Regions from separate parts of the Shewanella sp. GXUN23E genome, predicted to be linked through region 2. Evidence: predicted binding sites of a transcription regulator. Region 2 holds the regulator's gene; each other region holds the start of a gene.
The links. The regulator LexA, encoded in region 2, represses DNA repair genes until DNA is damaged. The targets are predictions, from matches to a motif close to TACTGTATNNNNATACAGTA.
Positions count from the first base shown of each region.

Region 1: the regulator LexA is predicted to act here: its motif matches at 2,192-2,211, upstream of ACRRUX_RS03705 (YebG family protein).
Region 3: the regulator LexA is predicted to act here: its motif matches at 2,678-2,697, upstream of recA (recombinase RecA).

Region 1 covers NZ_JBOZWP010000002.1:338,016-342,301, reverse strand. Annotated here, with positions in the region: gene ACRRUX_RS03720 (MlaD family protein) at 1-692, opposite strand, end outside; gene ACRRUX_RS03715 (paraquat-inducible protein A) at 661-1,302, opposite strand; gene ACRRUX_RS03710 (paraquat-inducible protein A) at 1,292-1,951, opposite strand; gene ACRRUX_RS03705 (YebG family protein) at 2,233-2,529, shown strand; gene ACRRUX_RS03700 (GAF domain-containing protein) at 2,538-2,996, shown strand; gene proQ (RNA chaperone ProQ) at 3,259-3,906, shown strand; gene prc (carboxy terminal-processing peptidase) at 3,934-4,286, shown strand, end outside.
Region 2 covers NZ_JBOZWP010000003.1:45,474-49,759, reverse strand. Annotated here, with positions in the region: partial or broken gene coxB (cytochrome c oxidase subunit II) at 1-1,028, opposite strand, end outside; gene ACRRUX_RS03970 (cell division inhibitor SulA) at 1,405-1,893, opposite strand; gene lexA (transcriptional repressor LexA) at 1,890-2,510, opposite strand; gene plsB (glycerol-3-phosphate 1-O-acyltransferase PlsB) at 2,669-4,286, shown strand, end outside.
Region 3 covers NZ_JBOZWP010000005.1:227,621-231,906, reverse strand. Annotated here, with positions in the region: gene alaS (alanine--tRNA ligase) at 1-835, opposite strand, end outside; gene ACRRUX_RS07340 (regulatory protein RecX) at 1,012-1,452, opposite strand; gene recA (recombinase RecA) at 1,461-2,516, opposite strand; gene mutS (DNA mismatch repair protein MutS) at 2,884-4,286, shown strand, end outside.

The sequences.
Region 1 (4,286 bases), on a different contig from region 2:
TTGACGCCCTGCAATGAGGCATTTACCGAAACCCCGGATACATTCCAGAATTTTGAATTGGTTTTCACCAGATAGGCATACTGATCTTTGATAAAGGCGCTGATACTGATGCTTTGATCGGGTTCCAGTTTGTAGCTGACCACATCCCCGACCGGGATTTGACGAAAGAATACCTGAGAGCCGACATCGACAGACCCAAGTTGGGCGGCTTTGAGATCCACCACCATGCCGCGCTCTCCGGGCAGCATTGCCGGCGCTTCGTTGAGGGCGACAAAGTCGGTTTCGGATTCGCCTGTGCCCGGTTGAACGGCGATATAATTACCGGAAAACAGGGCATCGAGGCCCTCGACACCGCTGATCGAGGCTTTTGGGGTGACCAGCCAGAATTGGGTACCTGTCTTCAGAAACGGCTGGGCGCGGTAATCCATCAGTACTTTCACATCGACGCCTGACAGGTCACTGTCCAGTCCTATGTCCACTACTTTACCTATGTTCAACCCCTGATAACGCACCAGCGTTTTGCCGACATCGATACCACTGGCGCTCGGAAAGTGGATCTCGATTTCAATCCCTTGTTCCCTGAGGCTTTTAATTCCCAGCCAGGCGCCGAGAGCCAGGGCCACCAAGGGCAGCAGCCAGATGGGGGAAAAGAGTTTCTTTTTAACGATTTTCGGCGGTTGAGCTTGCGTCATCTTGAGCTTCCAGTCGATCCCAGAGTAAACGTGTGTCCAGCACTTTGGCAGCGAGTTGAGTAAACAGAATCACCAGGGCAAATGCAGTGGCTGCGGGCCCGGGTTTGGCATCCATCAGTTGCCCCATATTCACCAGGGCAACGGTAATGGAAATCACGAACAGATCCAGCATGGACCAGCGACCTATCCATTCAATAATGTGAAACCCCGTCATCAGTACCCGTTTGGGAATGGGTAACTTGAAGGTGATGGCGGTGAGGTAGATTGCCAGGCCGATGATTTTGAGCCAGGGCACTGCGATACTGGCGGTAAATACGATAATGGCGATGGGCAGCATATCCAGATGGATAAGGTGCGCGATACCTGAAAATATGGTGTCGTAGGCAATCTTGCCCTGACTGGTCAATATGGTAATAGGGTAGATATTGGCGGGGACCAGTAACACTGCGGCGGTGATCAGCAGCGCCCAGCTTTGCTGCAGGCTGGCCAGATTGCGGCATCTCAACGGTGTGCCACAGCGGGGGCAATGACCGTCAGCGACCTTATTATTGCGCTGGCACACGGGGCACAGGCACAGGCCTATGTCTTTGCCCTGAAGACTAGTGGTCATCCAGAAAACTCCACATGTGCTGCTGGTCGTACTCCCTCAGCAGAAACAGCACTGACAAAAACAGCATGGTGAAACAGAAGGTGCCAATATTGAAATAAATATCCGCATGATCCGAGAGCTGAAAAGCAGAAACCAGAAAACTGATGAGATAGATTTCCAGCATACTCAGCTGGGTCAGCAGACTTTGTTGGGTCAGCAACAATTTCAGCAGTGCCCGTCCCCAACCTGTGTTGAGGGCGTATTTCACCAGCAGGATTTGGCTGAGAATCGACAGGATTAATAAGCCGGGGGCGATAACTGCCGCCACCATGACGGCAATGGCTACTACAGGAAATCCCTGCTCCAGCACCGCAGCTGCGCCGCCAAAGACTGTAGTGGTACGCACTGAGCCGAAAAACTGCAGTTCCATCACCGGCAGCAAATTGGCTGGAAGATACAGCAACAGCGCTGCCAGACAGATAGCCAGCATGCCATTAATCGAGCAATAGGGCGTATCATACAACGCTGTGTGACACCGGGGACATAATGCTCTGACACCCTGAGGCAGCACATGTCGGCTAACCACCAAATCGCAGGAGCGGCACAATACCACTGGTGGTAATAAGCCACTGTCGCGTTGGGTTGAATGTCGGGGAAAGTTTGAATCCATCTGTAAGTCAGCGACCCTGGGTCCTGTTATCCGATTGTCCTGAGCTCAAAAGTATAAGTTACCAGCATTATTGGCGCATCACCCGCTGAAACGGTCAGAGTGTTACAAATTCTTGCTGCCGATAGTGGCTGGCGTCACGGAAATCCGGCTCCATACTAATTGTTTTACGTTGAAATATCAGTAATTAATTCTGAGTCGGCGGTTCTGGTTGATATTGAGTGGCGGACTGTGTCACTATTTTACTGTATATAAAAACAGTGTTCGCTAATACGGGGTAAATCATGGCGGTCGTGATTCAATATGTCGTGGTAAGAGAAGGGGTTGAGAAGATGACGTTTACTTCTAAAAAGGAGGCGGATGCATATGACAAAATGCTGGATATCGCCGACAACCTGCTGCCTTTTCTTCAGCGTTGTGAAATAGAAGTTGCCGAAGCCGACTGGGAAAAGCTGGCTTTTTATATGGCAAATCAGAAAGATGAGCTATCATCCTTGCTTAAAGGTGGGGCACCGGTTAAGGCCCAGTCCCCAGAGACTCCCAAGAAGACCGCTCGCAAACCGGCGGTAAAAACCGACTGAGGAATTGCATGAATCAGGTATGTTATGACTCTCTGAACCGTCAGGCTGAGGCTTTGTTGGGTGGTGAATCCAATATGATTGCGGCCATGGCTAACTTTTCCGCACTGATTAATCAAACGCTGCCGGATCTTAATTGGGTAGGGTTTTACATCAAACAAGATGAACAATTGGTACTGGGCCCGTTTCAGGGCAAAGTTGCCTGCGCCAGAATTCCCTGGGGTAAAGGCGTGTGCGGAACCAGTGCGGCCACGGATTCCACCCTGCGGGTGGATGACGTGCATCAGTTTGAGGGGCATATTGCCTGTGACAGCGCCAGCAATGCCGAAATCGTTATTCCGGTGCACCATGCCGGTGAAGTGATTGCGGTGCTCGATATCGACAGTCCTTTGCACAATCGGTTCAGCGCAGACGATCAGCAGGGACTGGAGATACTGGTTAAAACCCTTGAAATTGCATTGTTTGCTTAAACATTGACCGCTTTAATGTAAATCATGGTCGCATTCACCTGAGTGCGGCTTATAATAAGCGGCCATGTCCTGTATCGAGGTCGTTGCCTGCCCTTGGCGAGAGCAACTCCATAGGGTATGTTTGGGTTACGGAAACAGCCCGTAACAGAATGATTTTTGACGCTAAGTGATATCACTTGGCAATATTGACTGATTGAATCGGCATTGTGGGTACAACAAATGTTTACCGTTGCTGATTTGCAATATAACTGTGGAAGTAATGATGGAATCAACAGAAAAGTTGACCGACACCAACGCTATTCTGGCGTATTTGTATGAAACATTTCCTTTGTGCTTTATCGCTGAAGGTGAAACTAAGCCGCTCAAGATTGGATTGTTTCAGGATTTGGCTGATAGGTTGGCTGATGATTCCAAAGTCAGTAAGACCCAGTTGCGCGTAGCCCTGAGACGCTATACTAGTAGCTGGCGCTATCTGAAGTGCATCAAAGAAGGCGCACAGCGTGTTGATTTGGATGGTAATCCTTGCGGTGAACTGGAAGCTCAACACATTGAGCACGCTCAGGCAACGCTGAAAGAAAGCCAGGATAAAGCCCGCGCCAAGCGTGCAGAGCAGGCCAAGAAAGACAACGCCGGCAAGAAACCTGCTGCCAAAGCCAAGAAAGAGTTTACCAAGCCTCGCCCAGCCAAAGCCAAGCGTCAGGATAAGCCAATGACCAAGAAGGCGCCTGCCGTGGTGGAAAATCTGGTGCCTGCACAGCTGAGCGAGCTGAAACCAAATCAGCGTGTTAATGTCAAACTGGGTATGACACCAGTGAAAGGACAGGTTGTCGACATTAACAAAGAGGATGTTCACGTACAGCTGGATACCGGTCTGACTGTAAAAGTACGTGTAGAGCACATCCTGGTGTAATCAATATCGTAAAGGAGTAACTTGTTGATGCGAAAACTGACTATTGCCGCGTCCATTGCAACCATGTTTGTCGGGATGTCGGCGTGGGCCATTTCCCCGGCAATTCAAGTCAACGAGTTACCCACGCTTACGCAAGAGCCACAACATAAAGTGGCGAGCAAGCGGGTAACCGGTCTGTTGACCCGCTCTCATTACCACAGATTCGATCTGAATGACGCATTTTCCCAGCAGATTTTCGATCGTTATCTGCAGCAGATGGATTATCGTCGCAACGTGCTGACTCAGGCCGATGTTGACAGCTTTAATGCGTTTCGCGACCAATTCGACGACATGCTGAAAAGCGGCGATCTTGATAAGGCGTACCAGATGTACGATCTGGC
Region 2 (4,286 bases):
ATTTCCTGAGCTGTCAGCTGTTTACCGAAGGCCTGCATAGCCGTTCCCGGCTTACCATTAATGACGATATTGAGGTGTCCGGCTACTGGGCCCTGAATAACCGGGCTCTTGTGCAGGCTGGGGAATACGCCGGGCAGGCCGGCACCATTAGGCTGATGACAAGCAGCGCAGCGAGCCAGATAAACCTGTTCGCCTTGAGTCATCAATTCTTCTTTGGAAAGAGTTTGGCTGAGTGCCGCCTCGGCCTGAGCCGCGGCAGTCGATGCGGCTTGCTTCTGCGCCGTGACCCACGCAGCAAACTCGGCTTCCGGCATAGCCTGAACAACGATAGGCATAAAGCCATGATCTTTACCGCACAACTCAGCACACTGGCCTCGATAGGTTCCAGGCTGCTCGATTTTGGTCCAGGCCTCGTTGATGAAGCCGGGATTTGCATCTTTTTTAACGGCAAAAGCAGGTACCCACCAAGAATGAATTACGTCTTCAGAGGTCACCAGAAAGCGGATTTTTTTATTGGTGGGCAACACCAGAGGTTTGTCCACTTCAAGCAGATAATGGGGATCTTTCGGAGCCTGATTGTCGATTTGATCTCTGGGGGTCGACAATATCGAAAAGAATTCGATGTCTTCATCAAAATATTTGTAGTGCCATTTCCACTGAGAGCCGGTAACCATCACAGTAATATCGGCATCGCTGGTGTCCTCCATGGCAATTAAGGTTTTGGTGGCAGGTATCGCCATACCAATCAGGATCAGGAATGGGATCAGGGTCCAGATTATTTCAACTTTAGTGCTTTCGTGAAATTGTGCCGGAACGGCACCTTTGGATTTACGGTGATTGAGCATGGAATAAAACATCAATCCAAATACAATCACGCCAATGGCACAGCAGATCAGCAAAATAGTCATATGCAGGTCATAGACTTTATTGCTGATTTCTGTGACCCCCTGGGTCATATTGAGCGGCAATTCCGATGCCGTCAGTGCAGGGGCAAACAGCCCTACTAAAAGATACAGCCAATGCTTCAAAAGACATCTCCTCTGTATAATTGCAACCGCAACTACAAAGAAGAGTCACACAGTAAATCTCTGCTCTATGTTAACTCTTCGGTTCCCACAAAAAGCAATGAGACTGTTAGTGTATTCGGCACCGCGCTTCATTTGAACACGGTATACCGACAGCAAAACGACACACTAATCGCCGTCCATTTGACTTTAATTCTGCTACCAACTTCTTCCGGTCAGTTTTATTAGAGGAGAGTTGGGCAGAAAATTTGCCCTTTAAATTTACATTACTTGCTGCGCAAATATTGATCAAGCTCAAGGCGCAAATGAAATTTTTCAGGGGAATATAAACGGTTAGGCCCCTATCAAGGGGCCTGGTGGGAAAATACAGACTGAGTGCTCAGTGAAAGTTTTGCAATTTTACCGTGTTGATCAAACGGTGCTCATGTCTGAATTGTGAGTGAGCATTCACATCTTCAATTAACCATCCTATTGCTCTGGCGCTTTTGGCAACCAATTGCAAGCGGCGTTGATCCCTTTCATCAAGAGGCGAACTCCAAGCTATCACTGCACTGGACGTACCACTTGTCAGTGCTCTTTCCATCGCCCATAAGGTTTCAACTTCATCTCTGCCACGAACCAGCAGGATTCTGTCCATACGCACACCGGCCTTCGCTAATAGCTGACGATATTCGAACTTGGGAGCATTGATAAGAACAATCCAGCGGCCCTGCTGACTCAGTTGTGCCAGTTGAGGAGCACAGCTGTGCAACTCACTCAGCCCGCGATTTTCACTTTGCAGTGTCAGGATCCGTCCTGCGTCGCTGTCACTGCTGTGAGAGCGCCACAAGCCTGGATGGCGGGGGGCAGTGCCGACGAGTTTGTTCATAGCCAGTCTCCATTGCGAATGACTCCAACAGCCAAACCCTCAATGGTTAGGTGTTGGCAGGTCAGATCTACCTTGATAGGGCTGTAGGCAGCATTTTCAGCGTGCAAATAAACGACATTGCCTTTCTTTTCGAAGCGCTTGACGGTGACATCGTCTTCCACTCTGGCGACTACAACCTGTCCGTTGCGGGCATCCTGTACTTTATGGACTGCCAGCAAGTCGCCTTCCAGAATGCCGATATCTTTCATACTGTCACCGCGCACCCGCAGCAGAAAATCAGCATGGGGATGGAACATGGCAGGATCAACCTGATAGTAATTTTCCACATGTTGCTGCGCCAGAATGGGTTCGCCGGCAGCAACCTGCCCGATCAATGGCAACCCAGGGTCGTCATTTTGTGCTTCTTCCTGAGGCAGACGAATGCCTCTGGAGGTGCCGGGCATGATCTCGATGTAGCCCTTTTTGGCCAGGGCCTTAAGATGCTCTTCAGCCGCATTGGCGCTGCGGAAACCCAATGTTGAAGCGATTTCTGCTCTGGTAGGGGGCATGCCTGTATCGGCAATGTTGCGTTTAATCAGCTCAAGAATTTCGGCTTGGCGTGGCGTCAGCGGTCTCATGTCGGTCCCTGTTTTTTCATACAGTACCTGTCAGTATATACAGTATTTTTTGCAGTGCAAGTATTGTTCAATTCTGTTAGTTGAGAGTGCGTGGCGCTGGGCGGGTTATGTCTGATATTCTATGTCACAATTCAATGTGATGTAGATTGCAGCAAATAATGTCCAAACAAGACTCTTTTTGGTTGAAATCCCTCAGGTGGATCCAGGATAAGCTGGTTCACACTATTACCGTGCCACAGCGCCCGTTCGATGATCTGAATCTGGATCCCGAGCGGCCGATGATTTATGTCCTGAAGACATCGTCCTTCAGTGATATGAACGTGTTGCTGAATATCAGCCAGCAGTTGGGGTTGCCCAGTCCAAACGAACCTTTGATGTTGAAAGGGCGAATGATCCCAAGAGTGGTGTGTCTGGAAGGTGCCAAACCGCTGTTTGGTCGCAGAGCGGGCAACGAACCGTTCCTTGAGGCGTTTACCCAGTTGCTGGAATTACACCGTCAGGACAGTGAGCTGGATGTGCAGTTGGTTCCTGTGAGTCTGTTTTGGGGACGGACTCCGGGTAAAGATGATGACACCATGAAGGCTGCAGTGCTTGAACGCGAAGACCCGAGTTGGTTGCGCAAAGCCCTGATGATTCTGTTCCTTGGGCGTCACAACTTTATTCAGTTTTCCAATGCAGTATCTCTGCGCTATATGGCAGATGAGCACGGCACGGATCAGTCCATTGCTCACAAGCTTGCCAGAGTCGCCAGAGTGCACTTCCGTCGTCAGCGTAAGGTGATGACAGGACCTGCGCTGCCTAACCGTCAGGCGTTGTTCCATTCGTTGCTGAATGCTGAAAATATCAAGCGGGCTATTGAAGAAGAGGCCGCATCCAAGCAGATTTCCGAAGCTGAGGCGAAAGCCCGCGCCATTGAGTATATGGATGAAATCGCGGCGGACTATTCTGACTCGCTGGTGCGCATCGCTGAGCGTATTTTGACTTGGTTGTGGAATAAATTGTATAAGGGCATCAATATCAAAGGTGCCGAGCATGTACGCCAGTTACATCATGATGGCCATGAAATTGTCTATGTGCCTTGCCATCGCAGCCATATGGATTATTTGCTGCTGTCTTACATTCTGTACTTTCAGGGCATGGTGCCTCCGCACATTGCGGCCGGTATCAATCTGAACTTCTGGCCAGCCGGTCCTATGTTCCGCCGTGGTGGCGCATTTTTCATCCGTCGCAGTTTCAACGGTAATAAGCTTTATACCGCAGTGTTCCGCGAGTATCTGGATCAGCTGTTTGCCAAAGGCTATTCGGTAGAGTATTTCACCGAAGGTGGTCGCTCACGTACCGGTCGTTTGTTGGTACCTAAAACCGGAATGCTGGCGATGACGGTCAACAGTGTATTGCGCGGTATTGAACGCCCGGTGACTTTGGTGCCTGTGTATCTGGGGTATGACCATGTAATGGAAGTGGCTACATATCACAAAGAACTCAGTGGTAAGAAGAAGGAAAAAGAGTCGGTTTGGCAGGTGTTTGGTGCCATTCGAAAATTGGGTAACTTCGGCCAGGGTTATGTAAATTTCGGTCAGCCTATCAATCTGCAGAATTTTCTTACCGAGAATGTGGCAGATTGGCGAGAGCAGTTGGCAAATGAACCTGAAAGCAAGCCCAGTTGGTTGACGCCTGTGGTGAATCAGCTGGCCACCAGAGTCATGACCAATATCAATGATGCCGCTGCGGCCAGTGCCGTTACGCTGAACAGTGCGGTATTGCTTGCTGCAGAGC
Region 3 (4,286 bases), on a different contig from region 2:
GCGAATTGTTGCTCAGATCCTCAACGCCAATGATCTCTGCAGCTTTGGCGATCAACTTGGTGAAAATATCGATTTCGTAGTTGGAATGCACACCCTGCAGAATTGCCGCAATACGCTCAAGCCCCATACCGGTGTCTACAGAAGGCTTTGGCAGCGCATCCATAGTGCCGTCAGCCTGACGGTTAAACTGCATAAATACGATGTTCCAGATCTCGATGAAACGATCGCCATCTTCTTCCGGTGTACCAGGACGGCCGCCCCAGATATGGTCGCCATGATCGTAGAAAATTTCAGTACAAGGACCACAAGGACCTGTGTCACCCATCTGCCAGAAGTTGTCAGACGCATAAGGTGCACCTTTATTGTCACCAATACGGATAATGCAATCTTCCGGTACGCCGATCTCTTCTTTCCAGATGTTATAAGCTTCGTCGTCTGTCTCATATACCGTCACACACAGACGCTCTTTTGGCAGCTTCAGATCTTCTGTCAGGAAGGTCCATGCAAAACGGATAGCGTCATGCTTGAAATAATCACCAAAGCTGAAGTTACCCAGCATTTCAAAGAAAGTGTGGTGACGGGCAGTGTAACCCACATTGTCCAGGTCATTGTGCTTACCACCGGCACGCACACAGCGCTGCGCTGTGGTGGCGCGGGAATAGCTGCGCTTGTCAAATCCCAGGAACACGTCCTTAAACTGGTTCATCCCGGCGTTGGTGAACAACAGGGTTGGATCATTGCCCGGAACCAGCGAACTGCTGTCGACTACCTGATGACCATTTCTGGCGAAAAACGCCAAGAATGCGCTTCTCAGCTCTGCAGTGGTTTTGTACATGAAATCTTCCTGAATGGATGTCTTGAAATTAAGCAAATGAGTAAGTGTACACACTCACCCTCAAATGCCCAGCATTATAAGCAGACAAGCGGCCAACAACCAGTGTTGTTTGTTAATTGCGGGGGACAGGAAGAGCAAAAGAATAGCTGAAAATAAAGAAGGCACCATCGGCGCCTTCAGTCATCTGTATAAGGGTCATATTCCAGTGCATGGGCAACCTGATCATAATTGAAGCCCTGGCCCATTAAATAACGGACCCGTCTGGCCTTTTCTTTATGTTCAAGCTTACCGGCAGCGCCAAATTTACGTTGGGCTTTATCACGGGCCAACTGATACCAGTCACAGTCACAATGATTCATCACTGTGTTGCTCAGTTCTGCAGGAATGCCCTTCTGCATAAAAGCCTGCTTCACTTTAGCAGGCCCATGACCACGGCTGATATGGCTTTGCAACAGCATTTGCGCATAACGATCATCATCCAGATATCCCATGGACTCACAATAATCCATGGCCATATCGGCATCGACTGAATCAAACCCTTTGGCCAGCAATTTGGCCTTAAGCTCAGCCCGGGAATGGTCCCGCCGCGCCAGCATTGCCAGCGCGGTTTGTTTCACATCCTGGCTCAGAAGACTTCACCAGTTTCCAGGTCAACATTTTCATCGCCACTGGCAGTAGGGGCACCGGCTTCAGCAGAACTCAGCAGCAGTGTACGCAGTTGCTGCTCAATTTCTGCTGCAATCTGAGGATTGTCTGTCAGGAACTTACCGGCATTGGCACGGCCCTGACCAATCTTGTCACCTTTGTAGCTGTACCAGGCACCGGATTTTTCTACCAGCTTGTGCGCCACACCCAGATCCACCAGTTCACCGGTGCGGTTAATCCCCTGACCGTAAAGGATTTGGAAGTCCGCCTGTTTGAATGGCGCAGCAATCTTGTTCTTCACCACTTTCACACGAGTTTCGTTACCGACAACCGCGTCGCCTTCTTTAATGGCGCCGGTGCGGCGAATATCCAGACGTACCGAGGCGTAGAACTTCAGTGCGTTACCACCTGTGGTGGTTTCCGGGTTACCGAACATCACACCAATCTTCATACGGATCTGGTTAATGAAAATACACATACAGTTGGATTGCTTCAGGTTACCGGTCAGCTTACGCATGGCCTGAGACAGCATACGGGCCTGCAGACCCATGTGCGAATCCCCCATCTCACCTTCAATTTCAGCTTTGGGCGTCAATGCAGCAACCGAGTCGATGACGATCACGTCTACCGCACCACTGCGTGCCAGCGCATCACAGATCTCCAGCGCCTGCTCACCGGTATCTGGCTGAGAACACAACAGGTTGTCGATATCCACGCCCAGCTTTTTGGCATACACAGGATCCAGTGCGTGCTCGGCATCGATAAAGGCGCAGGTCTTGCCCTGACGCTGAGCGGCTGCAATCAGCTCCAGAGTCAGTGTGGTTTTACCTGAAGATTCAGGGCCATAGATTTCAGTAATACGACCCAGAGGTAAACCACCTGCACCCAGTGCGATATCCAGAGACAGAGAACCGGTTGAAATCGTTTCCACGTCCATGGTGCGGTTATCGCCCAGCTTCATGATGGAGCCTTTACCAAACTGCTTTTCAATTTGGCCCAGGACAGCTGTCAGCGCTTTCTGTTTGTTCTCGTTCATTAACAAATCCTTCAATCACTTACTATGGTGTTCATTCACCACAATAGACAATAGCGTATAATCGTTTCACCGCACCCGAAGCAGTGTCTTTTGATTTGGCTCCGGCAAGAAACAAAATCAAAATCCAGCTCACGCACCGGATGACCAACTGCAAACTAGTATACTGTACAGTCATACAGTATCAAGTACTGTATAAAATTATTTTTATCTCTTTCAGTGGGTAAATTCTCATCAGATAATTCATCCAGCCTCATCACATCTGCACCGAATATTGTTAAGATCTGCGCCACTTCGACTGACTGCCGCTTCCCAACAGCCATAGCTCTGTTGAACACCTGACGGCATAACCAAAGGCAAACCCGCAGCAATGACGGCTGAAATTGATACCACCGATTTGGAAAAGCATACCCCCATGATGCGTCAGTACCTGACGATGAAGGCAGAGCACCCCGAGATGCTGCTGTTTTATCGTATGGGGGACTTCTATGAACTGTTCTACGATGATGCCAAGCAAGCATCTGAAATGCTTGGTATTTCCCTAACAGCCAGAGGAAAAAGTGGTGGCGATCCGATCCCGATGGCGGGCATTCCCTATCATGCCGTTGAGGGATATCTGGCCAAGTTGGTACAACTGCGTCAATCGGTCGCGATTTGTGAACAGGTGGGCGATCCTGCGACATCCAAGGGGCCGGTCGAACGTAAAGTAGTACGCATTGTGACCCCGGGGACACTCACTGACGAAGCCTTATTGCAGGAGCGACAGGATAACCTGCTGGCTGCCATCTACGAAGGCAAGCATGGCTACGGCTACGCCACCCTGGATGTTGCCTCCGGTCGCTTTGTGATTGCCGAGCTTGAAACCACTGAGTCACTGGAAGCTGAACTGCAACGCACCAATCCTGCGGAGTTGTTGTACAGCGAAGATTTCAGTCAGATGCAGCTGATTAATACTATTAAGGGCAAGCGCCGCCGCCCTGAGTGGGAATTTGATTACGACACCTGCATCAGGCTGCTGCTGGAGCAATTTGGCACCAAAGATCTGCGTGGCTTCGGCATCAGCGACGCCCGCTTATCACTGCAGGCCGCTGGCTGTTTGATGCAGTATGTTAAAGATACCCAACGCACCGCACTGCCCCACATCAATTCCATCGTGCGCTTCAACCAAAGCGACACCATAGTGCTGGATGCCGCCACCCGCCGCAATCTGGAACTGACGGTCAACCTTGGCGGTGGTCGTGACAATACGCTGGCTTCGGTACTGGATGCCACCGCAACCCCGATGGGCAGTCGCATGCTGCAGCGCTGGCTGCATCAGCCACTGCGTAACCATGAAGCCATCCGTTCGCGCCAGCAGGGCGTGCAGGAGTTGCTGCAATCGGGTCTGTACAACGATGTTCATGACACGCTTAAAGCCCTGGGGGATGTCGAGCGGATCATGGCCCGTCTTGCGCTGCGCAGCGCCCGTCCCAGGGATTTCGCCCGTTTACGTCAGGCACTGGGCATGCTGCCAGAGCTGCAGAGTATGCTGAGCAGTTGTCAGAGCGACTATTTACGCCGTCTGGCATCGATGCTGGGAGAGTTTCCCGAGCAATATGAATTGCTTGAGCGCGCCATTATCGACAACCCGCCGGTGCTTATCCGCGACGGGGGCGTCATCCGCGAAGGCTACAATGCTGAGCTGGATGAATGGCGCAGTTTAAGTGATGGTGCCACCGGTTATCTGGAAGAGATGGAAGCCAGAGAAAAAGCCCGCACCGGTATTCAGACGCT